Regions from separate parts of the Mesorhizobium sp. P2_B11 genome, predicted to be linked through region 2. Evidence: predicted binding sites of a transcription regulator. Region 2 holds the regulator's gene; the other holds the start of a gene.

Region 1 (15,427 bases), on a different contig from region 2:
GCCGAGAAGGCCAGGCACCCAAACCTCTATCGGTAGGGCAGCCGGGATATAGCTTCTTCCGGGGCTGGGGTGGCGATCTTGCCCCTCATCGCTCCGGCTGATGACTGTGAAGCAGCAACCTCACATAAAGCCGCGCCCATCTGGCTGCCGCCGTTCGTCACTCGAAAAGCCAGGCAATTGGCTTTTCGTCCGCTACGCGGACTATTCCTCACCTCCCCGTAGAACGGGGAGAAGGACGCTGCCGCCGCCGCCTTCGCCATCAGCCAAAATCCCCGCCTTCACCCTAAGCTGAATTGACCCTTCACCCCTGACATGCCAAAGGCCGCAAAGCCTTTCATCTGGAGAAGCCCTGATGACCGATCGCGTCGAGATCGCCGGATTGCGGATTGCCCGCGAGTTGCACGACTTCGTAGTCAACGAAGCGCTGCCGGGCACCGGCATTGCGGCCGACGCTTTCTGGACCGGCTTGTCGGCCATCGTGCATGATCTCGCTCCTAAAAACCGGGCGCTGCTGGCCAAACGCGATGCAATGCAGGAGAAGATCGACGCTTGGTACCGCGCCAATGGCGCGCCCATCGATATGGAGGCCTACAAAAATTTCCTGAAGGAAATCGGCTATCTCGTGCCGGAAGGCCCGTCCTTCTCCGTCTCGACCGACAATGTCGACCCTGAAATCGCAATCGTCGCCGGGCCGCAGCTGGTCGTGCCGGTGATGAATGCGCGCTATGCGCTCAACGCCGCCAATGCGCGCTGGGGTTCGCTCTACGATGCGCTCTACGGCACCGATGCCATTGCCGAGACCGGCGGGGCCGAAAAGGGCAAAAGCTTCAACCCCGTGCGCGGCGCCAAGGTGGTTGCATGGGCGAAGAGCTTCCTCGATGACTCGGTGCAGCTGACGTCGGGCAAATGGGCTGGCGTCAACGGGCTCACGGTCCAGGGCTCCATCTTGCGGCTCAGCGCCGGCGCCGGCGGCACCACGCTGGCCAACCCGAAACAGTTTGCCGGCTATCGAGGCGATGCCGCCAACCCGGAAGCCATCCTGCTGACCCAGAACGGCCTGCACATCGAAATCCTGATCGACCGCGCCAACCAGATCGGCCGCACCGATCCGGCCGGCATTGCCGACATCGTGCTGGAATCGGCGCTGACCACCATCCAGGACTGCGAGGATTCGGTTGCGGCCGTGGATGCCGAGGACAAGGTTGTCGTCTACCGCAACTGGCTCGGCCTGATGAAAGGCGACCTCGCCGAGGAAATCAGCAAGGGCGGCAAGAGCTTTGTCCGCAAACTTAACCCGGACCGCGCCTGGACGGCGCCCAATGGCGGCGCGCTCGCCCTGCCCGGCCGCTCGTTGATGCTGGTGCGCAATGTCGGTCATCTCATGACCAATCCGGCAATTCTCGACCGTGACGGCAACGAGGTGCCGGAAGGCATCATGGACGCGGCGCTGACGGCGCTGATCGCCCTGCACGATGTCGGTGCCAACGGACGGCGGATGAATTCCCGCGCCGGCTCGATGTATGTGGTCAAGCCCAAGATGCATGGCCCCGAAGAGGTCGCCTTCGCGGTGGAAATTTTCGACCGCGTCGAGGCGCTGCTCGGCATGGCCAGAAACACCATCAAGATGGGCATCATGGACGAGGAGCGGCGCACCACCGTCAATCTCAAGGAGGCCATCCGCGCGGCGAAGGAGCGCGTCGTGTTCATCAACACCGGCTTCCTCGACCGTACCGGCGACGAAATCCACACCTCGATGGAAGCCGGCCCGATGATCCGCAAGGGCGACATGAAGCAGGCGGCCTGGATTTCCGCCTACGAGGCGTGGAATGTCGATACGGGCTTGGAATGCGGGCTGGCGGGCCACGCCCAGATCGGCAAGGGCATGTGGGCGATGCCGGACCTGATGGCTGCGATGCTGGACCAGAAGATCGCCCATCCCAAGGCCGGCGCCAACACCGCCTGGGTGCCGTCGCCGACGGCCGCGACGCTGCACGCCACCCACTATCACAAGGTCGATGTTCATGCCGTCCAGGCGGCGCTGAAGAGCCGGCCGAAGGCCAAGCTCGATGATATACTGTCGGTGCCGGTGGCGGTGCGGCCGAACTGGACGCCGGACGAGATCCAGCGCGAGCTCGACAACAATGCGCAAGGCATTCTGGGTTATGTCGTGCGCTGGATCGACCAGGGCGTCGGCTGCTCGAAAGTGCCCGACATCAACGATGTCGGCCTGATGGAAGATCGCGCCACGCTGCGCATCTCCTCGCAGCACATCGCCAACTGGCTGCACCACAAGGTCTGTTCGCAGATTCAGGTGATGGATTCGCTGCGCCGCATGGCGGCAATCGTCGACCTGCAGAATGTCGGCGACCAGCTCTACCGGCCGATGGCCGCCGATTTCGACAATTCCATCGCCTTCCAGGCCGCCTGCGACCTGGTGTTCAAAGGCCGCGAACAGCCGAATGGCTATACCGAGCCGGTGCTGCATGCACGGCGGCTGGAGCTGAAGGCGAAAGAGCGGGCCTGATCCGGCGGCGGAAAGGCGTCGGCTGAGGCGTATGCAACTCCGCGACCGCACGCGCGTGCAGACGCTGCCCCTAGTGCCTGCAATCACTAATTTAGCCGGCAGCGTGACCGTTTTGATACAGGTTTCGCAAGGATTTGGGTGTATTTGCCAAGACATTGACCAGTTGACGGTCGAGTCGGGGGACATTCATGCGACTTTTTTCAGGGATCTTGCTGGTTGCCGGCATGACTGTGACCGGGGCCAGTGCAGCGGATGTCGTTGAGCCGGTAGCCTCCACATATTCTTGGACCGGCTTTTACATCGGCGCGAATGCGGGTGGCGCCTTTGGCAATATCGACGGCAATTTCATAGGCATTACCGGATCGGCCGATATCAGCGACTTCACCGGCGGCGTTCTGGTTGGCGCCAACTACCAATACGGTCAGTGGGTTCTTGGTGTCGAAGGTGATATCAATTACCTGGGGTTCAAGGAAGAGTTCGCACCCGGCTTTGGCGGCGGTGGCCTTGGCGCGCAAGCGAGCCTGGATGCGTTTGGAACGATCCGCGGCCGCGTCGGCTACGCTTTTGATCGGTTCCTTCCTTATGTCACAGCCGGCGTTGCGATGGGCAATGTGAAGATCGATGAGCATGTCTTCAGCGAAACCGAAACCAAGTTCCAGACCGGATATGCGGTCGGCGGCGGTGCGGAATATGCTTTCAACAACAATTGGACCGTTCGCGCGGAATATCTATACGTCGACCTTGGCAAGAAGGATTTCGGGTTCGATCCCATCGATCCGTACAACGTGAAGACGGATTTCAGCGTCGTTCGCGCAGCCTTCGCCTACAAGTTCTGACTTTCGGCAAAGCCAGGCACCATCAGCCCGCGCGATAAAGCCAGGCTGAGCGCCGTTACGCCGCCTGCGCTACCCGCTCGGACATCATGCGATAGGAAATTGCTTCGGCCAGATGGATGCGGCCGACGGTTTCGCTGGCGTCGAGGTCGGCCAGCGTGCGTGCCACTTTCAGCACGCGGTGATAGGCGCGGGCGGAAAAGCCTAGCTTTTCGCTGGCGTCTTTCAGCAGCGAGAGGCCGGCTGCATCCGGCACGGCGATGTCTTCGATGATCGAGGGCGAGCAATGCGCATTGGTCGTCGCGCTGGTGACGCCGAGCCGCTCGAAGCGTTCGCGCTGGATGGTCCGGGCACGCGCCACGCGCTGGGCGACAGCAGCACTTTTCTCCGCCCGGTCCGGGCGGATCAGATCGGCGGCCGAGACCGCCGGCACTTCGATCCTGAGGTCGATGCGGTCGAGCAGCGGGCCGGAGATGCGCGCCTGGTAGTCGGTGCGACAGCGCTCGCCGCGCAGGCAGCGATAGCCGGGTTCGCCGGCCATGCCGCAGCGGCACGGGTTCATCGCCGCCACCAGCTGGATGCGCGCCGGATAGGTGACGCGGTGGTTGGCGCGCGCAATCATGCAGTCGCCGGTCTCCAGCGGCTGGCGCAGCGCATCCAACGTCTGCGGCGAGAATTCGGGGAACTCGTCGAGGAACAGTACGCCGTGATGAGCGAGCGAGACCTCGCCCGGCCGCACCCGCAAGCCGCCGCCGACCATCGCCGCCATCGAGGCCGAATGGTGCGGGGCGCGGAACGGCCGCCGGTCGGTTAGCTTGCCTTCGCCGAGCTCGCCCGCCACCGAGGCTATCATCGAGACTTCCAAGAGTTCCTTGGGCGCCAGCGGCGGCAGGATCGACGGCAGCCTTTGCGCCAGCATCGACTTTCCCGAGCCTGGAGGCCCGACCATCAGCAAATTGTGGCCGCCGGCCGCGGCCACTTCCAACGCCCGCTTTGCGCTCTCCTGGCCCTTGATGTCTGAGAGGTCGGGCAGATCGCGCGCCGAGACATGGATGCCTGGCTCCGGCCGCGACAACACCTGCGTGCCGCGAAAATGATTGGCGATGGCAATCAGGCTGCGCGGCGCAAGAATGTCGAAATCCTTGCCCGCCCAGGCCGCTTCCGGCCCGCAGCCGAACGGGCAGATCAGGCCCTTGCCCTCGGCATTGGCGCCGATCGCCGCCGGCAGCGCTCCGGCGACCGCGGCAATGGTGCCGTCGAGCGACAATTCGCCGAGCACGACATAGGAGGCCAGCATGTCGCCCGGGATGGCGCCCAGCGCCGCCATCAGGCCGAGCGCGATCGGCAGGTCGTAGTGGCTGCCTTCCTTGGGCAAATCGGCCGGAGCGAGATTGACCGTCACCTTCTTCGACGGCATCGACAGGCCCGAGGCATGGAGCGCCGCCTGCACCCGCTCGCGGCTTTCGGCCACCGCCTTGTCGGCCAGGCCGACGATCTGCATGCCGACCTTGCCCGGCGCGATCATCACCTGGACATCGACCGGCACGGCCTCGATGCCCTGGAAAGCAACCGTGCGAACCCGCGCCACCATTTTGCTCTGCCCCCGGATACCGGTTCGCTCAGGTCCTTGTGGTTCAGGCCGCGAGCGATGTCAGGACAAGACAACCATAGATTTCAGGCCAAGGCAAGAACATTACAGGAACATGTGTTGGCGGCACGCGGTATCGCTTCGCGCGGAGATATCGCAGTGTTCACCCGCCGCGGCGCTCGGCATCGCTCGTGGAAACAGCGGCGATGATGCTGCCAAACGATATTCGCCTGGAGGCATAGCGACCAGGGAATCGGAAATGGATATACCTCTCGCCACCGCGCGTCTCGGCGCTTTCCAATCTCCAGGTTCGATCCAAGAATGATTTCCATCCCCGACCTTGAGGGCCCGCTTTCCTCGAAAGCGCCAGCGACGCTTGCCGACGAGGCCGAGCAGATCGGTCTTGATGTCTTCGGCGTCAGCGCGCAAGCCCAGGTGCTGACTGCCGAGCGCGACATGAATTTCCTGCTGACCACGCCGGACGGTGCGAAATATGTCTTGAAGATATCAAATCCCGCGGAAGAGCCTGCCGTCACCAATCTCCAGACGAGCGCGCTGCTTCATCTCGAGGCAACGCGGCCAAGCCTTCGCGTTCCACGCATCGTGCCGGCGCTGGACGGCAGCGTCGAGCCACCGATCGCGCTGCGGGAAGGCCGCACCAGCGTGGTTCGGCTGCTGAGCTACCTCTCGGGCGCGCCGCTCCATGCGCTACCCAGAACGCGCGGCGTGCGGCAAAATCTGGGAACCCTGCTCGCCGAGCTCGATATCGGGCTTCAGAACTTCTCCCATCCCGCGCAGAGCCACAGCCTGCCGTGGAACAGCATGGATCTGCCAAGGCTGGAGCCGCTGCTCGGCACAGTCGAGGATGAGGCCCTGCGCGGCTTGGCCGAGCGCGCCATCCGCGACTTCGCCGATGTCGTTGCGCCGGAAATTCCCGGCCTGCGAGCGCAAATCATCTACAACGACCTCAATTTCTACAATGTGCTGATGGACCAGACCAACAATGAGGCGGTGGCCGGCCTCATCGATTTCGGCGACATCATCCACGCGCCGCTCGTCAATGACGTCGCGGTCGCGGCCAGTTACCATTTCTCCGACGCCAGAGGCTCGCTGCTTCCGCTGGAGGAGTTCATTGCGAGCTATCACCGGCGGCTGAAGCTCACCGATGCCGAGATCGCGCTGGTGCCCTTTCTCGTCGCCTCGCGCATGGCCACGACCGTGCTGGTCGCGTCGTGGCGGGCGAGTTCGCATCCCGACAACAAGGACTATATCCTGCGCAACAGGCCCAACGCCCAGGCGGGGTTGTCGGCGCTGCTCGGCCAGTCGAGGGATGAGAAACGCGCCTGGATCAACGGCGTCTGTGGAAAGGCATGACATGAGCAGCGCGCGCGATACCAGCATGGCCAACGCCTTCATTCCCGGAAGCTCGCCGCTCCCGCAGACCATGCAGGCGCTGGTCGAAAGGCGTGAACGCGTCCTCGGCACCGCCTATCGGCTGATGTACCAGGAGCCGATCCATGTTTCGCGCGGCGAGGGCGCCTGGCTGTTTTCGCCCGAAGGCGAGAAATATCTCGATGCCTATAACAACGTATCTTCGCTCGGCCATTCCCATCCTGCCGTGGCGCAGGCGATAGCCCGGCAAGCCTCGGTTCTCGCCACCCACACGCGCTACCTCCAGGATGAGATCCTCGACTATTCCGAGCGGCTCTTGGCGACGTTTCCGCCGGCCATCGACAATGTCATGTTCACCTGCTCCGGCAGCGAAGCCAACGACCTGGCCTACAGGATCGCGAAATACCAGACCGGCGGCACCGGGGTGATCGTCACCGAGACGGCCTATCACGGGATAACCGACGCAGTGTCGCAGTTCTCGCCGTCACTGGGTCCGAACGTGCCGCTCGGCGCGCATGTCTTCAAGGTTCCGGCGTCCGACAATTATCGCCTTGGCGCGGAAGCCGCCGCCATCGTCCTGAACGGCGTCGATGTGGCGCTGGATGCGATGGCCGCGCGCGGCATCAAGCCGGCGGCGCTCATCGTCGATTCCATATTCACCAGCGACGGCATATTCGCCGAGCCGCGCAATTTCCTCGCCGCGGCGGCGCACAAGATACGCGCGGCCGGCGGTCTCTACATCGCCGATGAGGTCCAGTCGGGCTTTGGCCGCACCGGCACGCACATGTGGGGCTTCGAGCGCCACAATGTGCTCCCCGATCTGGTCACCATGGGCAAGCCGATGGGCAATGGCTTCCCGGTTGCCGGCATTGCCGCGCAATCCCAAATCATTCGCGAGTTCGGCCTTAACGCACGTTACTTCAACACTTTCGGCGGCAACGCCGTCGCCTGCGCGGCCGCCATGGCGGTTCTGGAGACGATCCAATCCGAAAGGCTGATGGATAATGCCCGCCAGATGGGTGATGCGCTTCGGTTGCGGCTGGCGGCACTCAGCGCCCGCTATCCTCAAATCGGCGACGTGCGCGGCGCCGGCCTGATGATCGGCGTCGAAATCGTCGCTGCCGATCGCGCGCCCGACAAAACGGAGACGACGCGACTGGTAAACGGCATGCGCAAGCGCGGCGTCCTGATCAGCTCATGCGGCGCCGGCCACAATGTGTTGAAGATCCGCCCGCCGCTGATATTCCAGCCGGAGCATGTCGATATTTTTGTGGCGGCATTCGAGGCCATTCTCAGCCGATCCGAGACCGCCGGACCGCTTTGATCACGCGCGGTCTTCAATAACGAAGCGGTATGAATCCGTAAGGCCTGCGGAAGGCAAGCAGGGAGGCGGCGGCTGCTGAAACTAGGGTCAGACCGTTCGGCGCAGGCTCTTGACGGCCCAACTGTTACTGGGCTGCTGGGAGATCGCTGGGAATCGATTTGCTGATGAACTGGCCGCTACAAATCTGCTCAATAACCCGTGGTCGGTCCATGCGGGGTGCGTCTGCAGGCTTATAACCGAAGGGGACGATCGGCAGGTCAACCCTGCAATAGGGCGTTGTGAACTTGGCTCCAGACCCGGTTGTCCATTCCTCGTCGCGGCACCTGGTATGAGCCTTGATCGTCTCGGGGAAAACAATTCCGACATAGACGTCGCGTCCATAACGAGCGACGAAGTCTTCTATAGAAATCTGGTAAATGCCTGTGTTGGAGAAGCCATAGACCTCGATGGTACCCTCTACCGGCCTTCCGCGAACCGTTCGTTGGATATCAAAGGTAATTGTAGCGGATCGATCAGAGATCCCGCCGTGCTCTGTCGCATACTGAATGCGGACGACACGTCCGAAGAAAACACTGTCAGCCCGGCCCCGTTGATCGGCGCTCAACGAACGTTGGATTACGCATGCACTGGCAGTCTCGCACTGCAAGATGGCAAGGACGATGACAAGAAGAGCTGCTCTCATCTGGTAGCCTACCAACCGCTTGCGCCCATCAACACGCCAAATCGTCGTAGGGCGATGCTTATTTCCGCTTTGCTTCCACCGCATCCCAGAACAGGCCAGCGATATCGGCGCCGCCGAACCGCGCCACTTCGCGCACGCCGGTTGGCGAGGTCACGTTGATCTCGGTCATGTAGTCGCCGATCACGTCGATGCCGACGAGGATGAAGCCGCGTTCCTTCAGCGATGGCCCGATGCGGGCGCAGATCTCGCGTTCGCGTTCCGTCAGCTCGGTCTTTTCGGCGCGGCCGCCGACATGCATGTTGGAGCGCGAATCGTGGTCGGCCGGCACGCGGTTGATGGCCCCGACCGCCTCGCCGTCGATCAGGATGATGCGTTTGTCGCCCTTGCGCACGTCCTTCAGATAGCGCTGCACGATGTAAGGCTCACGCGACAGCTGGGCGAACATTTCGAGCAGCGAGGCGAGGTTGCGGTCGTCCTCCTTGAGATGGAAGATGCCGGCGCCGCCATTACCGTAGAGCGGCTTGACGATGATGTCGCCGAACTCTTTTCGGAAAGCAGCAACCTCCGTCGGATCCTTGGTGATCAACGTCTCCGGCATCAGGTCCGGGAATTCGGTGACGAAGATCTTTTCCGGGCTGTTGCGCACCCAGGCCGGGTCGTTGACGACCAGCGTCTTCGGGTGAATGCGCTCTAGGATGTGCGTGGTGGTGATGTACTTCATGTCGAAGGGCGGATCCTGGCGCAGCAGGATCACGTCCATCTCCGAGAGATCGGTGCGCACCTTCTCTCCCAGCGAAAAATGATTGCCCTTCTCGTCCCGGAGCTTCATCTCCTCGATGCGGGCAAACACCTTGCCGCCCAGCATCGACAGCCGGTCGGGCGTGTAGTGGAACAATTGATGGCCGCGCCGCTGCGCCTCCAGAGACAGCGCAAACGACGTGTCGCCGGCGATCGAGACGGTGGAGACATGGTCCATCTGGACGGCGATTTTCAGCGGCATTTTCAGTCTCCGGCGCGGTCGACGACAGCCGATATAAGGAACTCGGCGCCTTCTGCCAATCGTGCTTGGTTGGCCCAGGCCCTCAGCGGTCGAAGACGAGCCGGGAGTAACCGAGGAAGGACAGCGCCATGGCCACCAGCGAGGCAATCGCAAGTGCCGCCAGCGGCGGCATTGCCGGCAGCGCGAACAGGATGGCGCAGTAGGCGAGATAGTTGACGATGCTGGTGGCGATGCCGACGCCGCCATAGCGTGCACCTTCCTGCGCCACGCCTCGGCTCGACGGCGAGAAGGTCAGGTGACGGTTGATCTGCCAGGTGACGCAGAGCGCAAAGCCGATCGACAGCACGCGGGCGACGAAAGGCCCGAGCGGCGTCACCGCCAAAAGCAGCCAGAGCGCGGCGGCATCGGCGACGAAGCCAACGCCACCGGCCAGGACAAAACGGGCGATCCGGCTCACGGCCTCATGCGGCCCGGGGCGTCTTGCCCGGTTCGGCCTTCGCGGTTTCACTGCTACGCTCGCGCCGTTCGACCCGGCCCGACGGCACCGAGAGATAGAAGATGCGCTTCTGCTCGGCGCGTCCGCGCGAGACCGAATCGAGGATCAGTCCGGTCACCATCGCAAGCATCGACAACAGCAGCAGGCCGACCGACAGCACCCAGGTCGGCATACGAGGCACCAGGCCGGTCTGGGCGAATTCGATCAGAACCGGCGTCATCAGGGTCAGGCTCGACGCCAGGAAGAAAATCGCAAAGGCGCCGAAGAAGCGCAGCGGCTGCGTCTCCTTCATCAGCATAGCGAACATCCACAGGATCCTGGCGCCGTCGCGATAGGTCGACAGCTTCGACGACGATCCCTCCGGCCGGCGGCCATAGTCGAGCGCGATCTCGCTCACCGGCAGCTTGAGCTGCGAGGCATGCACCGACATTTCGGTCTCGATCTCGAAGCCGCCGGAAACGGCGGGAAAGCTCTTGACGAAACGCCGCGAGAAGACGCGGTAGCCGGAGAAGATGTCGGTGAAGTCGGTGCCGAACAGCCGCTTGTAGAGGCTGTTGAAGATGCGGTTGCCGAAGGCATGGCCGGAGCGGCCGGCATCGTAGGTGACGCCGCGCCTGGTGCCCACCACCATGTCGCAGCGCTCGGTCAGCAGGATGTTGATCAGCTGCGGCGCATCTTCCGGCGCATAGGTGCCGTCGCCATCGGCCATCAGATAGATATCGGCATCGATGTCGGCGAACATGCGCCGCACGACATTGCCCTTGCCCTGGCGCGGCTCGCGGATGACGATGGCGCCGGCCGCGCGGGCCTTCAGTGCCGTCAGGTCGCGCGAATTGTTGTCATAGACATAGATCGTGGCCGACGGCAGCGTCTCTCGAAACCCACGCACCACCTCGGCGATGGTCAGTTCCTCATTGTAGCAGGGCAGCAGCACGGCAATGGCCGGCTCGTGGCGGACTTCGTGCGGCATTTCCGTCTCCCGATGCCCGGCGGAGCCTCCGGCCGCGCTCAAATGCGGCCTCGCTCAGGCGACTTTACTATTTATTGAAGCTGTTAAGGCTAGGTTTAAGCCGAGCTTCTTTCCGACAAAGGCCATGATGATGAACGCAGCCAAGGCGGGTGCTTCCTCCTGGAAGTCCGATATGACGCTGGCGCTGCTTGCCATGCTGGTGGCGCTGGCCGTCAATGCCGCCACCGGCTTTCGCGAATTGAGCAATGCCGGCGGCGACAATGACAGCCTGCTGCGGCTGGTCGAGGTTCGCGACATGCTGGCCGGCCAGGGCTGGTTCGACCTGCATCAGTACCGGATGGGGCCGGAAGGCGGCTTCGTCATGCACTGGTCGCGGCTGGTCGATGCGCCGCTCGCCGCCATCATCCTTGCCGCCTCGGCGCTGACCGGCAGCATGGCCATGGCCGAGGCGATCGCACAGGTGCTGTGGCCGGCGCTGCTGTTTTGCCTGGCGGTGTTCTTCCTCGCCCGCGCGGCGCGCAGCTTTGCCGGCGCCGGCGCCGTCCTGCCCGCCATCGTCATCGGCGCGGCGGCGCTGCATTTCATCGGCATCTTCCTGCCAGGTGCGCTCGATCATCACAATGTCCAGCTGACGCTGACCATGGCCAGCCTCAGCCTGCTGCTCGAGGCGCCGACGCGCCGTTGGGCGGCGCTGATTTCTGGCCTGTGCGCGGCACTGACGCTGGCTGTCGGCATGGAAACCGCGCCCTATGTCGCCACCATCGGCGCCTGCATCGCCTTGCTGTTTGTCGTCGATCCCGGCGGCGAGCATCGGATCGCAAGGGACTTCGGTCTCGGCTTCGCCGGGGTCTCGGCACTCGTCTTCGTCACCACCATCCCGCCATCGGCCTGGGGCCAGGCGCAGTGCGATGCCTTCTCGGCGGTGCAATTCGTGGTGGCGGCAGTCGCCGGACTGGGCCTTGCCGTGGTGACGTCGCTCAAGGCGTCCAATGGCACGGCCACCCGCCGCCTGATCTCGCTCGGCCTGCTCGCGCTGGTGCTGGGCGCCGTCGTGGTCGTACTGTTCCCGCAATGCCTTGCGGCGCCCTACGCAAACCTCGATCCGCGCCTCAAGGAATTGTGGCTCGACCACATCGATGAGGCACAGTCGCTGTTCCATATCGCCGTCAACGAACCGGCCTCGCTGGCGGCGCGCTATGTCACGCCGCTGGTGGCGATCCTGCTGATGGCGCTTCGCCTGCGCGGACCATGGCGCCGCCAGGACAGTCTCGTTGGCGCGTTGATGGTTGCCGCTTTCATCGTCAGCGTCTGGCAGGTCCGCGGCTCGACATTCTCGATCGCCCTGGCCGTCATCCCGCTGTCGGCCTGGATCGCAAGCTGGCGCGAACGGGCCAGCATCAGCCCTTCGCGCAGCGTGTCGCTGCGCATGGCGGCAGTCTGGCTGGTGTCGGTCAATGCCGTCTGGGCCGGCGCTGCCGCCGCCACCTCGAGCGCGTTCGAGGCAGACAAGGTCGCCGCCGCGGCCAAGGACGCCGATCCGGCCTGCACGAGCAAGGCCTCCTTCACGGCGCTGGCCGCGCTGCCGGACACCACGGTGCTCGCCATTTCCAATCTCGGCTCGCCCATCCTGGCCTATTCGGGACACCGTGTCTTTGCCGGCCCCTACCATCGCAACATCGCCGGCGACCTGCTTGCACTCGATGCCTTCCTGGGGTCGGCGGACCAGGCCAAGGCGATCGTGGCGCAGCACCATGTAGGCCTGGTGGCGCTCTGCCGCGGCAGCGCCGAAACCAAAGTGCTCGCCGCCAAGGCGCCGCAAGGCTTCCTGGCCGAGCTGATGCAGGGAGGCCTCCCCGATTGGCTCGAACCGGTGGCCGAAACACTGGGAAGCCCGGTCGAACTCTACCGCGTCCGCTAAAGCATAATTCGCCAGCGAAAAATCGATTTCGCGATACGGTTCCTAAACGCTTTGCTGCCAGTCTCAGCCTAAATTTCGGACGTCAAAAACAGGGATACCGATGCAAACGACGTTTGGCACCGGGCAGGCAAGCAGGGAAAACACGGATCTGGCGTTCACCGACACGCTGACCGGGCTTGGCAACCATCGCCGCTTCTTCGACAAGGTCGATCGCCTGATCAGCGACCGCGCCGACGATCCCGCGCCCTTCACCGTCGGCATTCTCGACCTCGACGGCTTCAAGCCGATCAACGATCTGTTCGGCCACAAGGCCGGCGACGACATATTGATCCAGGTGGCGATGCGGCTGCGCGCCTCGATGGACAGCCATTCCACCGTCTGCCGCATCGGCGCCGACGAATTCGCCTACCTCTATCCGATGGTGTTCTCGGAGGAAGCCGCGGCCGAGAAGTCGCGCATGATGATCGAAATCCTGTCGGCGCCTTATGATGTCGGCGAACGCACCGCCAGGCTCTCGGCCTCTGTCGGCTGCTCGCTGTTCTATTCCGGCGACGAAACCACCGAAATCCTCGTCCACAAGGCTGAAACCGCGCTCTACCACGCCAAGCGTTCGGGCCGTGGCCGCGTCGTCGTCTATACCAGAGAGATGGAAGAGGCGGCCAAGCGCGTCACCCGCATCGAACAGGCGCTGCGCCGCGCCGTCTCGGCCGGCGAGGTCGAGCCGCACTTCCAGCCCATCGTCGATCTCAACACCCGCCGCACCATTGGTTTCGAGACGCTGGCGCGTTGGACCGATCGCGACCTCGGCGTCGTCCCGCCAACCGTGTTCATTCCCATTGCCGAGGAGCGCGGCATCATCGGCCCGCTGTCGCAGCTGGTGCTGCGCAAGGCGACCGAAGCGGCGCGCAGCTGGCCGAAGGACCTGTTCCTGTCCTTCAACCTGTCGCCCTCGCAGCTCGTCGACCAGAACACCGGCCTGCACATACTGTCGATCCTCGACCGCACCGGCTTCGATCCGCGCCGGCTCGAGATCGAGATCACCGAAACCGGCCTGATGAACGATCCGGCCTCGGCCGAGAAGATCGTCGAGGATCTCCGCCGCGTCGGCATCCGCGTCTCGCTCGATGATTTCGGCACCGGCCAGTCCTCGCTCGGCCGCTTGCGCGAATTTCACTTCGACAAGCTCAAGATCGACCGCGCCTTCGTCTCCTCGATCCTCGACGACCGTCCGTCGGAGCACATCATCCGCGCCATTCTCGCCATGTGCGAGGGGCTCGGCATGGATGTTGTCGCCGAAGGCATCGAGGAGGAGGCGCAAGCCGACCGCCTCGTCCAGTTCGGCTGCGCCGGCGGGCAGGGCTATCTGTTCGGCAAGCCGGTCGATGCCGACGCCACGCTCGGCTATCTCCGCGATTCCTACCGCGGCGCCCTCTACGCCAAGGCGATCTGATCTCCGGTCTGCCGTGCGCCGAGCGGGCTTTGCTCGTCGGCTTGCGTCCTTTTGTCTGACATAAGCCGAATATATCGCCGTTTTCACCCTTGCCCCCCGGACTTGGCTGGCTAGGATGCGCGCCGACCGGGACCGGGAGAGAAAAATATGATGCCATCGGCGGATTTTGCCGACCTTAGGGGCGCCTCGGTGCTGATCACCGGCGGCGGTTCCGGCATTGGCGCGGCACTGACCGAGGGTTTTGTTCGCCAGGGCGCCCATGTCGCCTTCATCGACGTCGCCGATGGCCCAAGCACGCTGCTCGCCGACCGCGTTGAAAAGGAACTTGGCCGGCGGCCGCTCTACCTCAAGACCGATCTGCGCGACGTCGAGGCGCTACGCGCCTCTGCTGCCCAGGCGGCGGAGGCGCATGGCGACGTCACCGTGCTGATCAACAATGCCGCCTGGGACGAACGCCACGATGTCGCCGACGTCACCGTCGAGTTCTGGGACAACAACCTCGCCATCAATCTGCGCCCGCATTTCTTCACCGCGCAGGCGGTGGCGCCGGGCATGAAGCGGGCCGGCGGCGGTTCGATCATCAATTTTACCTCGACCTCGTATCTCATCAACCACCCCGACATGCCGGCCTACACCGCCGCCAAGGCCGGCATACTGGGCTTGACCAAGGGCCTCGCCGGCAAGCTTGGCGTCGACGGCATCCGCGTCAACGCTGTTGCGCCGGGCTGGGTGATCACCGATCGTCAGCGGGAACTCTGGGTCACGGAGGAGAGGCTTGCCGCCCATGTCGCCAAGCAGTGCATCAAGCAGGTCATGCAGCCCGACGACATGGTCGGCACCGTGCTGTTCCTGGCTTCGGACGCCTCGCGTATGCTGACGGCACAAATGCTGATCGTCGACGGGGGGTTCCTGTGAGCCCGGCAAACCAGGCAAGCAAAGCGCCGGCCGTCGCCGCCGTCGACTGGGGCACGACCCGTATGCGGGTCTGGCTGATCGACGAGGCGGGTGGGGTGCTGGCTGAACGCCGCGGCGATGACGGCCTGATCACCGCGCAGCAAAAGGGCTTTGCCACCATCCTCGAGGGCCATCTGACGGCGCTCGGCGCGCCGGCTTCGTTGCCGGTCATCATCTGCGGCATGGCAGGCTCCCGCCAAGGGTGGCTGGAGGCGCCCTATGTCACCGTATCGGCGCCGATCGGCGCCATCCTCGCGGGCGCCGCCCGCATTCCTGGCGTCAGCCGTGACATCCGC
Region 2 (15,427 bases):
GGCGGCGGCAGCCTGCCGGTCGAAGTTGCCGCCGGCCTGGCGGAGGCAGGGCATCCGCCCGTCATCATCCTGGTCGAAGGTCAGGCCGACCGTCAGTCCGAACTCACCGTCTATGAGCATGAAAGCCTCGGCCTGGAAGATATCGGCTCGCTGGTTGCGTTGCTGAGGCGGCGGCGGATCACCCATCTTGTGCTTGCTGGCGAGATCAGGCGCAGGCCGCGGCTGGTCGACATGCGCCCAAGCTTGGGCCTGCTGGCGCTGATACCCTCGCTTGCCATGGCGCTTGCGCGTGGCGACGACGGCCTGCTGAAGATATTGACCCGCGGCCTGGAAGCCCGCGGCGTCAAGGTTGTCGGTGCGCACGAGGTCGTGCCCCGGCTTGTCGCGGCCGAAGGGCCGCTGACCAAGGCAGTGCCGCGAAAGTCTGACTGGCGCGATATCGAAGCAGCACATGCGGCGGCAAAAGCCATCGGCGCGCTCGACATCGGTCAGGCGGCTATCGCCATCGGTGGCCGCGCTATTGCCCTGGAAGGCGTCGAGGGCACCCACGGACTGCTCGAGCGGACACAGCAGCTGCGCGGCCATGGCAGGCTCGCCGGCAAGACGCGCGGCGTCCTGGTCAAATGCGCCAAGCCCGGCCAGGAACTGCGCGCCGATCTGCCGTCCATCGGTCCGCAGACGGTCGAGGCAGCACACGCCGCCGGGCTTGCCGGCATTGCGGTCGAGGCCGGCCATTCGCTGATCCTCGAAGGTCCCGTCGTTCTCGCGCGCGCCAATGCGCTTGGGCTGTTCGTGTATGGCCTGCCGGCCGTGGAGCCTGGCCATGCCAGCTGAGAAGCCGTTGAAGATTGCCATCGTCGCCGGCGAAGAGTCCGGCGACTTGTTGGGCGCCGACATCGTGCAGTCGCTGAAGCGCATGACGGGGCGCGATATCAGGCTGGTCGGCATTGGCGGGCGGCATCTGCAGGCGCTCGGGCTGGTGCCGCTGTTTGACGGGACCGAGATCGCGCTGATGGGGCTCAGCGCCATTCTGCGCGACCTGCCGCGCCTGATGCGGCGCATCAGCCAGACCGCTGGTGCGGTCTCCGCTGAGAAACCCGATTGTCTCATCACCATCGACAGTCCGGACTTTTCGCTGCGCGTGGCCAAAAAGGTCCGCGCCGCTGATCCTTCCATCCCGATCGTCCACTATGTCTGCCCGAGTGTCTGGGCATGGCGGCCGGGCAGGGCAGTGGCGATGAAGCCCTATGTCGATCACATACTGTGCATCCTGCCTTTCGAGGTGAAGGAACTGAGCCGCCTCGGCGGTCCGCCCGGCACCTATGTCGGACACCGCCTCACGCATGATCCGGGTGTGCTCGGCGCGGCACGGGCGCAAGGCCAGCCGCGCGATCTCTCAGGGGACCGCGTCAAGACACTGCTTGTCCTGCCCGGATCGCGGCGCGGCGAGGTAAGCCGGCTTATCGATCCCTTCGGCCAGACGATCTCGGCGCTGCGCGCGCGCGGACACCGCTTGCGCCTGCTGTTGCCCACGGTGCCGCATGTCGCCGACCTAGTCAAAACATCGGTCGCGCGCTGGGATGAAACGCCTGAGATCATCCTCGATGCCGAGCGCAAATGGCAGGCCTTCGGCAAGGCCGATGCAGCGCTGATTGCTTCGGGAACGGTATCGCTCGAACTGGCGCTGTCCGCGGTGCCGATGATCTCCTGCTACCGGCTCGATCCGGTGATGCGCATGGTTCAGGGGCTGGTCACGGTATGGAGCGCCGCCTTGCCCAATCTGATCGCCGACCAGGCGATCGTGCCGGAGCACTACAACCAGTATGTGCGGCCACGCTATCTGGCGCGGCAGCTCGAGGCTTTGTTCTCGGACACCGCCTACCGAACCTGGCAAAAGGACGGTTTTGCCGAGGTTGCCAGGCGCATGGCGACCGACAGGCCCTCCGGCGATATCGCGGCGGATGTCGTTCTCCGTCACATCAAGCTTCGTCATTCCAACTAAAAAGCGCCCTTGCGGGCGCTTTTTGCAGTCCTGGTGAAAGCTGGAGAAGCGCCGATCAGCGCTTGGCAATCGGCACGTAATCGCGTTCCGGCGCGCCGGTATAGAGCTGGCGCGGGCGGCCGATCTTCTGGTGCGGATCCTCGATCATCTCTTTCCACTGCGCGATCCAGCCGACGGTGCGGGCGACCGCAAACAGCACGGTGAACATGGTGGTGGGGAAGCCCAGCGCCTTCAGCGTGATGCCGGAATAGAAGTCGACGTTCGGATAGAGCTTCTTCTCGATGAAGTAGGAATCGGTCAGCGCGATCTTTTCCAGCTCCATGGCGATGTCGAGCAGCGGATCGTCCTTGATGCCAAGTTCGCCCAGCACTTCATGCGCCGTCTTCTGCATGATTTTCGCACGCGGGTCGTAGTTCTTGTAGACGCGGTGGCCAAAGCCCATCAGCCGGAACGGATCGTTCTTGTCCTTGGCGCGGGCGATGAATTCCGGGATGTGATCGACATGGCCGATCTCGCCCAGCATGTTGAGCGCGGCCTCGTTGGCGCCGCCATGCGCCGGGCCCCACAGGCAGGCGATGCCTGCGGCGATGCAGGCGAACGGGTTGGCGCCCGACGAGCCGGCGAGGCGCACGGTCGAGGTCGAGGCGTTCTGCTCGTGGTCGGCATGCAGGATGAAGATGCGCTCCATGGCGCGCGCCAGCACCGGGTTGATCTTGTATTCCTCGCACGGCACCGCAAAGCACATATGCAGGAAATTGGCGGCGAAGTTCAGCTCGTTCTTCGGGTAAATGAAGGGTTGGCCGATATGGTATTTGTAGGCCATGGCCGCGATCGTCGGCATCTTGGCGATCAGCCGCATCGAGGCGACCATGCGCTGATACGGGTCCGATATGTCGGTGGAGTCGTGATAGAAGGCCGACAGCGCACCGACCACGCCGCACATCACAGCCATTGGATGCGCGTCGCGGCGGAAGCCGGTGAAGAAACGCGACATCTGCTCGTGCACCATGGTGTGGCGCGTCACCCGGTAGTCGAAATCGTCCTTCTGCGCCTTGGTCGGCAGTTCGCCGTAGAGCAAGAGGTAGCAGACTTCGAGGAAGTCGCCATGTTCGGCCAACTGGTCGATCGGGTAGCCGCGATGCAGCAGGATGCCGGCATCGCCGTCGATGAAGGTGATCGCCGACTCGCAGCTCGCTGTCGAGGTGAAGCCGGGGTCGTAGGTGAAGGCGCCGGTGGTGCTGTAGAGCGCGCCGATGTCGATGACGTCAGGCCCGACCGAGCCGCTTCGCACCTTGAATTCGTGCGTCTTGCCGGCCAGTTCGAGCGTGGCAGTCGACGGGTGCGTCGTCTTGCTGCCGGGTTCCAGTTTTGTCGCAGCTTCGCTCATTCTCAAACTCCTTCATGTTCCTCATGCCGGCAAGGCAATTCCTGCAAACGACACGTCGAAATCACCGGAATGCGCGAACTCGCCACCGCATTTTGGGAGGTGCGTGCCAGATTGGGCCAGGGCCTAATGTTGCACTGCGAAACGCGCCTTTCAATGCCAATCTTCTTGGGCCAGTTCGCTCCTAATCGATTTGATCCGCAATCCGCGCCAGGCTTTCCTCGCGGCCAAGCACGGCAAGCACGTCGAACACGCCGGGCGAGGTGCTGCGGCCGGTAAGGGCTGCCCTCAGCGGCTGGGCCACGGCGCCAAGCTTGTGGCCGCCGGCCGTCGCGAACTCGCGCACCGCGGCTTCCGCCGCTGCGGCCGTCCACTCGCCGGAAACCGTCTGCAACGCCGCATGCGCGCCGCGCAGGATCGTGCGGGCGTCGGCGTTGAGCAGGGCTGCCGCCTTCTCGTCGATCGGCAGCGGCCGCTCGACGAACAGGAAGCCGGCGCCGTCGGCGAGTTCCACCAGTGTCTTGGCGCGCTCCTTCAGGCCAGGCAGCGCCGCCAGCAGCTGCGCCTTCCTGGTGTCGTCGAGGCGGGCGGCGAGCGCCGGGCCGCCTTCGAGATAGGGAAGAGTGGCGACGAAGATGTCGAGCAGCTGGACGTCGTCCATCTTGCGCATATGCACGCCGTTCAGCGCATCGAGCTTGGCGAAGTCGAAGCGCGCCGCGCCCTTGTTGACGTCGCCAATGTCGAACCAGGTGATCATGTCCTTGATCGACATCACCTCGTCGTCGCCATGGCTCCAGCCGAGGCGCGCCAGATAGTTGAGCAGCGCCTCGGGCAGATAGCCCATGGCGCGGTAGGCCTCGACGCCGAGCGCGCCATGCCGCTTCGACAATTTGGCGCCGTCGGCGCCATGGATCAGCGGGATGTGCGACATGGACGGCACCTCCCAGCCCATGGCGTTGTAGATCACCGTCTGGCGCGCGGCATTGGTCAGGTGGTCGTCGCCGCGAATGATGTGGGTGACACCCATATCGTGGTCGTCGACGACGACGGCATGCATGTAGGTCGGCACACCGTCCGAACGCAGGATGATGAAATCGTCGAGATCCTTGTTGGGGAAGCGCACCTCGCCCTGCACGCGGTCATGCACCACGGTCTCGCCCTCGGCCGGCGCCTTGATGCGGATGGCGCCCTTGACGCCGGCAGGCGCCTCGGAGGGCGCGCGGTCGCGCCACGCGCCATTGTAGCGCGGCGGCAGACTTTTCGCGCGCGCAGCTTCGCGCATGGCCTCGAGCTCGGCCGGCGTCTCATAGGCGTAATAGGCCTTGCCCAGGCGTACCAGCTCCTCCGCCACCTCGCGGTGGCGCGGCGCGCGCTCGAACTGCGAGACGGCCCCGCCGTCCCAGGACAGGCCGAGCCAGGTCAACCCATCGAGAATGGCCTGGGTTGCCGCTTCGGTGGAACGCTCGCGATCGGTGTCCTCGATGCGCAACAGCATCGTGCCGTCGGTGTGCTTGGCGTACAGCCAGTTGAACAGCGCGGTGCGCGCGCCACCGATATGCAGGTAGCCGGTGGGCGAGGGGGCAAAACGGGTGACCACCCTGTTGGACGTGGCAAGTTTGGACATGGCAATTCTCGGGGCAATGCATGAGATGGCGGCGCGGACTTTCGCGCTTTGCGCGTTCATGTAGCATAGGGGGTCTGGGGCGCAAGGGGCAGACCCGATGGCTGAACGAGGCCGGGGCGCAAAGGAGGGCGAGGGCGCGGAGGCAAGCGTCAGCGAACGGTCGTTGTTTGCCGACGTTCCCTATGCCGAGCCGATGCCGGTTGCGCTGCCCGAACTGCGCCCGGGCTACCTGCCTGCATCGCCCGATGACGTCGCGCCGGCACCGGTTGCTGTGCCCGGATTTGCCATCCGCCTGCGCAGGCTGCTGCGCCATTCGACATGGCCCGCTATCCGCCGCAGTGTAGCCGTCGCCGCCGGCACGGAACTCGACCGCGGCGTCGCCTTCCTGCTGGTGCCGGTTTTCCTGGCGGCCGGCGTCATTGTCTATTTCTCGCTGGCCAGCGAGCCGGGCTTTGCCCAACCAATCGCCATCGTGCTGCTCATGGCAGGTTGCGCTGCCGTCACCCGGTCGCGGCCGAGGACGCATCTGTGTTTTATGGCTGCCATGCTGTGCGCGCTTGGCGTCGTCGCCGCCAAGGTCGAGACATGGCGCGCCGGCACGCAGATGCTGGGCTCCGAGATTCAAACACGGCTAACCGGGCGCGTCGTCAGTCTCGAGGAAATGGAAAACGGCCGCGTCAGGCTGACACTCGACGTGATTTCCACCGCTTACCCCAAGCTGCGCTACGCGCCGGAACGGGTCAGGCTCTCGGCACGCACCGTTCCCGCCGATATGACGGCAGGCTCCCTGGTCACCGGCTATGCCAGGCTGTTGCCGCCGACCGGTCCGGTACGGCCGGAGAGCTACGACTTCTCCTTCGACAGTTATTTCACCGGCATCGGCGCCAGCGGCTTCTTTCTCGGCAATCCCAAAACCATCGCCGCCCAGGGACCGCCGCCGCTGACCGCGCGGCTCTCTTCGGCCATTGAGAACGCCCGGGAAAACATTGCCGACCATATCAGGGGCCAAATCGGTGGCGCCGAAGGCGAGATTGCAGCAGCGCTGATTGTCGGCGTGCGCGCTGGTATTCCGGACGAAATCAACGAGGCGATGCGGCGCACCGGCATCTACCACATCATCTCCATTTCCGGCCTGCATATGGCGCTGGTCGCCGGCACCATCATGGGATTGCTGCGTGGCGCCTTTGCGCTCTTTCCCGATTTCTCCTCGCGCCGGCCGGTCAAGAAATATGCGGCCGGCGCTGCGCTTGTCTCCATCGCCGCCTATCTCGTCATTTCAGGCATCGTGGTCGCCGCCGAGCGCAGCTTCATCATGCTGGCGGTCATGCTGGTTGCGGTGCTGTTCGATCGTGCGGCGCTTACCATGCGCAATCTGGCGATCTCGGCCATCGCCGTCATCCTGGTGTCGCCGCATGAGGTCGTCGGCCCGAGTTTTCAGATGTCGTTTGCCGCCACCGCCGCCCTCGTCGGCGCCTATGCCGGCTGGGCCGACTACCGCGCCGACAGAGTGAGAACGCCCCCTGCGAGGCGCTCTTTCGTCAGCTTCCTGTCGCGAAAATTCTTGGCTGGCATGGGCGGGCTCGCCATGACCTCGATCATTGCCGGCAGCGCGACCTTGCTGTTTGCCATCTGGCATTTTCAGCGCGTGTCGCCGCTCAGCCTGCTCGCCAATCTGGCCGTGATGCCAATTGTCTCTGTCGTCATGCTCTTGGCGGTGATCAGCGCATTGCTGATGCCTTTTGGCTTTGACTGGCCGTCCCTCTATCTGATGGGCAAGGGCCTGACGGCGATGATCGCCATCTCTGGCTGGATCTCCGAACGCTCCCCGGTCGATGCCGTCGGGCTGATCTCCATTCAGTCGGTCCTGCTGGTGACGGTCGCCCTTGTCATTGCCACCATGGCCACGACCTGGCTCAGGCTGGCGGCCGTGCCTTTCGCGCTGGCCGGCCTGCTGACCGTGCCGCAGGTGCGCACGCCTGACGTGCTCATTTCGGAAGACGCACATCTGGTTGCTGTGCCGATCGGCGGCGGCGAGCTTGCCCTCAACCGGGAGCGCGCAAACGAATTCACCACCGACAATTGGAAACGGGCGCTGCGGGCCGAAACCATCATTCAGCCGGAGACCTTCGAGACTGGAGATACGCGGTTCGACCTCGATCCGCTCGACCTGCCGCCCGGCTCACCCTTCTACTGCACAGGCGATCTCTGCATTGCCCGGCACCCGTCCGGCGCCATTGTCGCGCTTGCGAAGGATCGCAAAACAGCCCGACCGGCCTGCGCTTTCGCGAGCCTGATCGTCATCGACGACGCCACCGCCTACAATCCTTGTCGCGACCCGCTGGTGCTAGTCGTGACCAAGAAGCAGCTTGCCCGTGACGGAAGTGCCGCCGTCTTCTTCGACCAGCAATCGGCCGCGACAGCGCCAGCCATACGTTTCGCCGTCGACAAGCCCTATCGTCCCTGGCACGAGCAACGCCGCTTCTCACGCGAAGCACGCGGCCTGCCGCCCTACAAGGAGCGCGAAAAGTACAAACCCAAGCCGGCTCAGTAGCGCCGGATCAGCCCGACCAGCTTGCCCTGCACCTTGACCCGGTCCGGCCCGAAGATGCGGGTTTCATAGGCCGGGTTGGCGGCTTCCAGCGCGATGGAGGCGCCCTTGCGGCGGAAGCGCTTCAGCGTCGCTTCCTCTTCGTCGACCAGCGCCACCACGATCTCGCCGGGGCTCGCCGTATCGGCATTGCGGATGATGACCGTGTCGCCGTCGAAAATGCCGGCCTCGATCATCGAGTCGCCCTTGACCTCAAGCGCGTAATGTTCGCCGCCCATGATCATGTCCGGCGGCACCGAGATCGAATGCGTCTGGTGCTGGATGGCGTCGATCGGCACACCGGCGGCGATGCGGCCCATCACCGGGATCGACACAGCCGAAACCGCGTCGTCATTGCCGGCCGACATCGAACGCGACGACGAGGCCGGCTTGATCTGGCGGCCGAGACCGCTTTGCCCCACACCGCCTTGTCCGCCTTGACCGAGACTGCCCTGGATGACGCTCGGCGAAAACTTCTTCGCCGCATTGAGGCCGGGAGCGATCGAGTCGGGCAATCGCAGCACTTCCAGCGCACGCGCCCGGTTCGGCAGCCGGCGAATGAAACCCCGCTCCTCCAGCGCCGTGATCAGGCGGTGAATGCCGGACTTGGAGGCAAGGTCGAGCGCCTCCTTCATCTCGTCGAAAGACGGCGGGATTCCGCTCTCCTTCAGGCGTTCATGGATGAACATCAGGAGTTCATGTTGTTTGCGCGTCAGCATCGCGGCCCCCACGGGTTCTGAAACCAGAATCAGAAAAAACAAACCCAGAACAAACACTATCTGTTCCAGTTGTGTTCCGCAACTGTTTAAAGTTTAATGAATGCGTTGACGTTTTGTTCAGCCTAACGTTCCGCGCCGCGATCGGCGCCCGCGCTTCGTTTGCCGGCAACGGGGTGAAATGCCGGCGGCCCGCGCCATCGGGCCATTCATGCCTTGCCGGACCGCTGCCGCTTTTTCGGGCGGGGCTGCACTGCCTCCGTCGCTGCGCCCGGTTCACTCTGGGCATAGACCTGCAGCGTGTAGCCGATGTGAACGCTCATCAGTTTTTTTGCGCGCTCGGCGTCGCGATCAAGGGCTGCTTCCATCAGGGCGGTGTGGTGTTCGATCGCCACGGCGTCGCGCAGCGCCGCCATGGCCTTCTGGTGGCCGTGCTGGCGGCCGGCGGCCGCGCGCAGCGTCGGGGCCAGGCTAAGAAAGCGGTGGTGGCGATGCAGTTGATCGGAGATCGTCGCGTTGAAACGCAGCAGCCAGCTCGATGTCGCGGCACTGAGCAGCGCCGCGTGGAAGGCATCATGTTTTTCGTACCACGCATCGACGGCCTCATCCGAGGGATCATCGAGCACGGACCCACAGCGTGAGAGGCGGTAGTGCGTGGCAACGACCGCGTCTTCCCACTGACGGTCGCCCTTTTCGATCGATTCAACCAGCAAGGGCAGTTCGACCACCAGCCGCGCACGCGACAGATCCTCGAGCTCGGCGCGAGAGACGGGAGCAACCGCAAACCCACGGTTGCTGATGGCGGTCACAAGCCGTTCGGCTTCCAGCCGCGACAGCGCCTCGCGAAGCGGCGTCCAGCCGATGCCGTAGGTTCCGCGCAACGTGCTCAGCTTCAAGGGTGCTGCAGGCGCCAGCCGGGTCGCAAGAATATCGCGCCTCAGCAGCCGATAGGCCGCTTCCGTCTTCGAGGACTGCTCGTCATCCAACATCGTGACCCATCAGTCAGATTGCTCGGATGGTGATTATATATCAAAGCCTTTCATTGGGTAGATTATATATAATGTTTGACAGCTCCAGGAGGACCGCTCAAGATCGCCGGCATGTTTGGGCGGCCAGGCTCCGCCGAATGCGTTTGTCCATGGAGGGGCGCCGGATCATGAGCATGACACCCGATCTCGCTGCAATCGAAGCGATGGATGCCGCCGATCCGCTGCGTTCCATGCGTGAACGCTTTGTCTTGCCGCAAGGCGTGATCTATCTCGACGGCAATTCGCTGGGCGCCGCGTCACCAGCCGTCTTCAGCGAACTGCAGCAGGCCGCCACGCAGGAATGGGCGCAGGATCTCATTCGCGCCTGGAACACCGCCGGCTGGTTCAACATGCCGGTGGAACTCGGCGATCAGCTCGGACGACTGATCGGCGCGGCTAGCGGGCAGACGGTGGTCTGCGACACGACCTCGATCAACATCTACAAGCTGCTGCACGCGGCACTCGGCATGCGGCCGGATCGCTCGGTCATCGTTGCCGAAGGCGACAGTTTCCCGACCGACCTCTATATGGCCGAAGGCGTCGCCTCGACCCGGCCGGGAACGCGGCTGCGGCTGGAGGGCGTCGACGCTGCCGCAATCGAGGATCTGATCGACGACAGCGTTGCCGTCATCCTGGTCAACCACGTCAACTACAAATCCGGCCAGTTGCGCGACATGGCGGCGCTGACGCGCAAGGCACATGAGGCCGGCGCGCTGATCATCTGGGATCTCTGCCACACCGCCGGCGCCTTGCCGGTCGAACTCGACCGCGCCAATGCCGATTTCGCCGTTGGCTGCACCTACAAATACCTCAATGGCGGCCCCGGCTCGCCGGCCTTCATCTACGCGGCCGAACGCCACCATGGCGATGTTCATCAGCCACTCAGCGGCTGGTGGGGCCATGCGCGGCCCTTTGCCTTCGAGCAGGGCTTTGCGGTCGGCAGCGGCATCCGCCGCTTCCTGTGCGGAACGCAGCCGGTGCTGTCGATGCGGGCGCTGAAAGGGGCGCTCGATATCTGGAACGACGTCGACATGGCGGCGGTGCGCAAAAAGAGCATCGCGCTGACCGACCTGTTCATCCAGCTCGTCGAAGCCAGATGCGGCGCTTACGGGCTTGAACTGGAAAGTCCTCGTGACGGCAGCCAGCGCGGTAGCCAGGTGTCATTCCTCCACCCGCACGGCTATCAGGTGATGCGCGCGCTGATCGAGCGCGGTGTGATCGGCGATTTTCGGGCGCCGTCGACCATCCGTTTCGGCTTCACGCCGCTCTATGTCGGCTATGGCGATGTCTGGCAGGGGGTCGACGTGCTGGAGGATATTCTGCGCACCGGCGCCTGGCAGGACGCCCGCTTTGCGGTCAAGACCGCGGTTACCTGAAATCGGCGCAAGTCCAGGAAAAGTGCGTAGCGCTTTTCCCTCGGGAATTGCGCGGAAACAAAGAGCTCAGAGCCGGGTGCGAACCGTCCACAGCTCCGGAAACAGCACGACCTCCAGCATCTTTTTCAGGTAGGAAGCGCCTGAGGTGCCGCCGGTGCCGCGCTTCAAGCCGATGATGCGTTCGACCGTGGTGACGTGGTTGAAGCGCCAGCGGCGGAAGTAATCCTCGAAGTCGACCAGTTTTTCCGCCAGTTCGTAGAGCATCCAGTAGCGCTGCGGGTCGCGGTAGACGGTTTGCCAGGCAACCAGCACCTCTTCGTTCTCGACGCGCGTCTCACGCCAGTCCGTACGCTTGGCGTCAGCACCGATGTCGAAGCCGTTGCGCGCCAAAAGCAGCAGCGCCTCGTCATAGAGCGACGGCGTGGCCAGGATCGCTTCCAGACGGTCCACAAGATCAGGCTGGTGCTTGTGCGGGCCGAGCATGGCGAGGTTGCGGTTGCCGGCCATGAACTCGATGGCGCGGTACTGCCAGGACTGGAAGCCCGAGGATTGGCCGAGCGCGTCGCGAAACTCGGTGTACTCGCTGGGCGTCATCGTGCGCAGCACGTCCCAGGCATTGTTGAGCTGCTCGAAGATGCGCGCGACGCGCGAGAGCATCTTGAAGCTTGGTTCGAGGCGATCTTCGCGGATCGAACGGATCGCGGCGCCGATCTCGTGCAAGGCGAGCTTCATCCACAATTCCGATGTCTGATGCTGGATGATGAACAGCATCTCGTCATGGGCCGAAGACAGCGGCGCCTGCGCGTCGAGCACCTTCTCCAGGTGCAGATAGTCGCTGTAGGACATCCGCTCCTTGAACGACATCTGCGCGCCATCGGAGGCCGGATCGTAGGGCTGGCTCAATTGCTCTTCTCCGCCCGCAACCGGAAGCGCTGGATTTTACCGGTCTGGGTTTTGGGCAATGCGTCGATGAACTTCACCGAACGCGGATATTTGTAGGGCGCGATCGTCGCCTTGACGTGGTCCTGCAGGCGTTTGACGGTCAATGCGTCGGGCGTGACGCCTTGCACCAGAACGATATGCGCCTCGACGATCTGGCCGCGCTCGCTGTCCTCGGCGCCGGTCACCGCGCATTCGGCGACGTCGGGGTGCGAAAGCAACGCTGCTTCGACCTCGGGACCGGCAATGTTGTAGCCGGCGCTGACGATCATGTCGTCGGAGCGCGCGGCGAAGTGGAAGAAACCGTCCTCGTCCTGCGTGAAGGTGTCGCCGGTGAGGTTCCAGCCGTCACGGACGTATTCCTTCTGCCTGGCGTCGGCCATGTAACGGCAGCCGGTCGGGCCGCGCACCGCCAGCCGGCCTGTCGAGCCGCGCGGCAGCTCCCGCATCTCGTCATCGACGATGCGTGCCTCGTAACCGCTGACGGCTTTGCCGGTGGAGGCCGGCTTCATGTCGCCGAAGCGGTTGGAGATGAAGATATGCAGCATCTCGGTGGCGCCTATGCCATCGAGGATCGGCTTGCCGGTCTTCTGCGTCCATTCCTCGAAGACAGGCGCCGGCAGCGTCTCGCCGGCCGAAACCGCGACGCGCAGCGAGGACAGGTCGGCACCTTCATCCATCGCCTTGAGCATGGCCCGGTAGGCGGTGGGAGCAGTGAAGGAAATGGTCGCCCGGTAGGTCTCGATGATGTGGATCATGTTGGGCGGCGTCGCCTGTTCCAGCAGCGTCGCCGCGGCGCCAAAGCGCAGCGGGAAGATGGCGAGCCCGCCAAGGCCGAAGGTAAAGGCAAGCGGCGGCGAGCCGACGAAAATATCGTCCGGCGTCACCTCGAGGATTTCGCGGGCGTAGGCGTCGGCGATGATCAGCAGGTCGCGGTGGAAATGCATCGTCGCCTTCGGCACTCCGGTGGTGCCGGAGGTGAAGCCGAGCAGGGCGACGTCGTCGCGGCCGGTGTTGACGGCGGTGAAGGTGACCGGCTTGTCGAGGGCGGCGCGGTCGAGCTCGGCATCATGGTTGGCAGTGCCGTCGAAGCCGATGACCTGCTTGAGATACGCACTGTCCTTGGCGCAGGCGGTCATCTCGTCCATCAGCCTTGTATCGCAAAGCGCGATTGTGATTTCCGCCTTGTCGACGATCTTGGTCAGTTCGCCGGCACGCAACATCGGCATGGTGTTGACGACCACCGCGCCCACCTTGGTCGCGGCCAGCCAGCAGGCGACCATGGCCGGGTTGTTGGCCGAGCGGACCAGCACCCGGTTGCCCGGCTTGACGCCATAATTCTCGACCAGCGCATGGGCGAGCCTGTTGGTCCAGTCGGACAGTTCCTTGTAGGTGCGGCGGCGGCCATTGCCGATCAGCGCGGTGTGGTCGCCAAAGCCCTTTTCGACCAGCCTGTCGGTCAGTTCGACGCCGGCATTTATGTGGTCGGGATAGTCGAAGCCGTCGAGCAGGAACTCCGGCCACTGGTCCGCCGGCGGCAGGTTATCGCGCGTGAACGTGTCGATATGCGCTGATGGCCCAAGCATTTTTCGGCTGCCCCTGTCTGCCTCACGCCCATGGCTGAACGATCACAGGATCGCACCAGTCGAAATTTGTTTCAAGCCTAAAATGTTTTTAGGGTGGAGCATTGACGCCGCCTTTGCCGGCGGCCATTCCTGTCGACTGAACTGAAGCCATCCGGGAGGGGTGCAGATGCTCGAACATCGTGTTGCCGATTGGGACAACGCCTACGCCAATGGCGACAACATTGCCGGCAGCAATCGCTGGCCGGCCGCATGGGATGCACCGGCACAGACTTTTCGCGACACGCTGTCGGCCGCGGGGCGGGCCAAGCTAGACATCGCCTATGGTGACAGTGCGCGCAACCGGCTCGATCTGTTTCTTCCCGATGTCATGCCCAAGGGGCTCGTCGTCTTCATCCATGGCGGCTACTGGAAGGCGTTCGACAAGAACGCCTGGTCGCATCTGGCCAATGGCGCCGTCGCCAGCGGCTTTGCCGTGGCAATGCCGACCTACACGCTCTGTCCCGACATACGCATTTCCGGCATCGTCAGGGAAATCGCTGCGGCGATCGGCAAGGCGGCGACGATGGTCGGCGGGCCGGTGATGCTGACCGGGCATTCCGCCGGCGGCCATCTCGCCTCGAGGATGGTGACGACGACGAGCCCTCTGGCCGCCGACGTGGCCGGCCGCGTGCGCAATGTCGTTTCGATCTCCGGCGTTCATGACCTGCGTCCGATCATGCGCACCGGCATGAACGCGACACTGGCAATCGATGAAGCCGAAGCCCTGGCCGAAAGCCCGGCGCTGCTGCGCCCGATGGAGGGCGCACGCATCACCTGCTGGGTCGGCGGCGGCGAGCGGGCGGAGTTCCTGCGCCAGAATGCGTTGCTCGCCAACATCTGGACCGGTCTCGGCGCCATGACCAGCACGGTGGTCGAGTCGGACCGGCATCATTTCAGCATCGTCGACGGGCTTGCCGATCCGGCGCATCCGCTGACGCGGACATTGCTTGCCGAATAGGCCAGTTTTATCAGTAAAATGAGCAGCTTGGGCGCTCGGTCTTCAGCGTAACATCAGCACACTGCAGGTGGCGCCCGCTGCAGCCGCCGGCGCGAAGGGCTCGCGCACGATCAAGCCGTTGGCGTCGGCCAGCATTCTCAGCATCGAGGAATCCTGGATGCCGAACGGCGTCGCCACCAGTGCGCCGGCCTGTTCGCTCACCACGGCGCGCACATAGTCTTGCCTGAGATCATTGGCCGGCATCGCGGCGCCAAGTTGCGCCGGACGGATGTCCTGCCGGTGCGTGCTACCGCCGAGCTGCGCCAACAGCGGCTTCAAGAACAGCTGCGAACAGACCAGGCTCGCCACCGGATTGCCGGGCAGGCCGATGCACCTGATATCGCCGAGACGCCCGAACATCAGCGGCTTGCCCGGGCGCATGGCGAGCTTCCAGAAATCGAGCTTCATGCCTTCGCCGGTCAGCACATCGTGCACGAGGTCGTGGTCACCGGCCGAGGCGCCGCCGAGCGTGACGATGACGTCGGCCTTTGCCGCGACTGCCTTGCGCACCAGCGCCGCTATGTCGGCCTTGCGATCTGCCGCGATGCCGAGATCAAGCGCTTTGGCGCCGACAGACTGCGCGGCGGCCGCAACGCCGTAAGCGTTGGAGGAGATGATCTGATCCGGACCGGGGTCGCGCCCCGGCGGCAGCAACTCGTCGCCGGTGGCGATGATGGCGACCAGCGGCCGGCGCACGACGTTGAGCAGCGGATGATTGGCCGACGCCGCAAGCGACAATGCGGCCGGATCGAGCACGCGGCCTTTTTGCAGGAGCAGGTCGCCTTGCGAGAAATCCAGTCCACGACGGCGGATGTTACGGTCTTTTGCGGTCGGCTCGGTGACCTCGATATGGCCATTGCCAAGGTCGCGGACATTCTCTTGGATGACGATGGTGTCGGCGCCTTCGGGCAGCGGCGCGCCGGTGAAGATGCGGACAGCCTCCGCCCTGCCGACCGAGCCGGCAAAGCCGCGGCCGGCCGGCGCCATGCCGATCACCGAAAGCCGCGCCGGGGCGGCCGCTACATCCTGCGCCCGCGCGGCATAGCCGTCCATGGCGGAGGCGTTGAAGGGCGGCTGGGTGCGCAGCGCCACGACCGGTTCCGCCAGCACCCGGCCGGCCGCATCCGCTAGCGCGACGCTTTCACCCGG

What was found. The regulator LexA, encoded in region 2, represses DNA repair genes until DNA is damaged. The targets are predictions, from matches to a motif close to TGTTCNNNNTGTGTTCNG.
Region 1: the regulator LexA is predicted to act here: its motif matches at 5,044-5,061, upstream of AC1DYJ_RS28395 (YifB family Mg chelatase-like AAA ATPase).

Annotation. Positions count from the first base shown of each region.
Region 1 is NZ_JBFUDF010000010.1:94,790-110,216, forward strand. It holds gene AC1DYJ_RS28380 (hypothetical protein) at 1-36, shown strand, start outside; gene AC1DYJ_RS28385 (malate synthase G) at 353-2,524, shown strand; gene AC1DYJ_RS28390 (outer membrane protein) at 2,713-3,360, shown strand; gene AC1DYJ_RS28395 (YifB family Mg chelatase-like AAA ATPase) at 3,416-4,948, opposite strand; gene AC1DYJ_RS28400 (phosphotransferase) at 5,267-6,319, shown strand; gene AC1DYJ_RS28405 (aspartate aminotransferase family protein) at 6,321-7,661, shown strand; gene AC1DYJ_RS28410 (hypothetical protein) at 7,786-8,343, opposite strand; gene gshB (glutathione synthase) at 8,402-9,343, opposite strand; gene AC1DYJ_RS28420 (GtrA family protein) at 9,426-9,800, opposite strand; gene AC1DYJ_RS28425 (glycosyltransferase) at 9,805-10,809, opposite strand; gene AC1DYJ_RS28430 (GtrA family protein) at 10,934-12,727, shown strand; gene AC1DYJ_RS28435 (putative bifunctional diguanylate cyclase/phosphodiesterase) at 12,828-14,177, shown strand; gene AC1DYJ_RS28440 (SDR family NAD(P)-dependent oxidoreductase) at 14,325-15,092, shown strand; gene AC1DYJ_RS28445 (2-dehydro-3-deoxygalactonokinase) at 15,089-15,427, shown strand, end outside.
Region 2 is NZ_JBFUDF010000006.1:143,590-159,016, reverse strand. It holds gene AC1DYJ_RS20150 (LpxI family protein) at 1-834, shown strand, start outside; gene lpxB (lipid-A-disaccharide synthase) at 824-2,002, shown strand; gene gltA (citrate synthase) at 2,058-3,389, opposite strand; gene gltX (glutamate--tRNA ligase) at 3,571-5,010, opposite strand; gene AC1DYJ_RS20130 (ComEC/Rec2 family competence protein) at 5,108-7,561, shown strand; gene lexA (transcriptional repressor LexA) at 7,555-8,316, opposite strand; gene AC1DYJ_RS20120 (GntR family transcriptional regulator) at 8,523-9,302, opposite strand; gene kynU (kynureninase) at 9,470-10,717, shown strand; gene kynA (tryptophan 2,3-dioxygenase) at 10,784-11,620, opposite strand; gene AC1DYJ_RS20105 (AMP-binding protein) at 11,617-13,242, opposite strand; gene AC1DYJ_RS20100 (alpha/beta hydrolase) at 13,409-14,239, shown strand; gene AC1DYJ_RS20095 (molybdopterin molybdotransferase MoeA) at 14,282-15,427, opposite strand, start outside.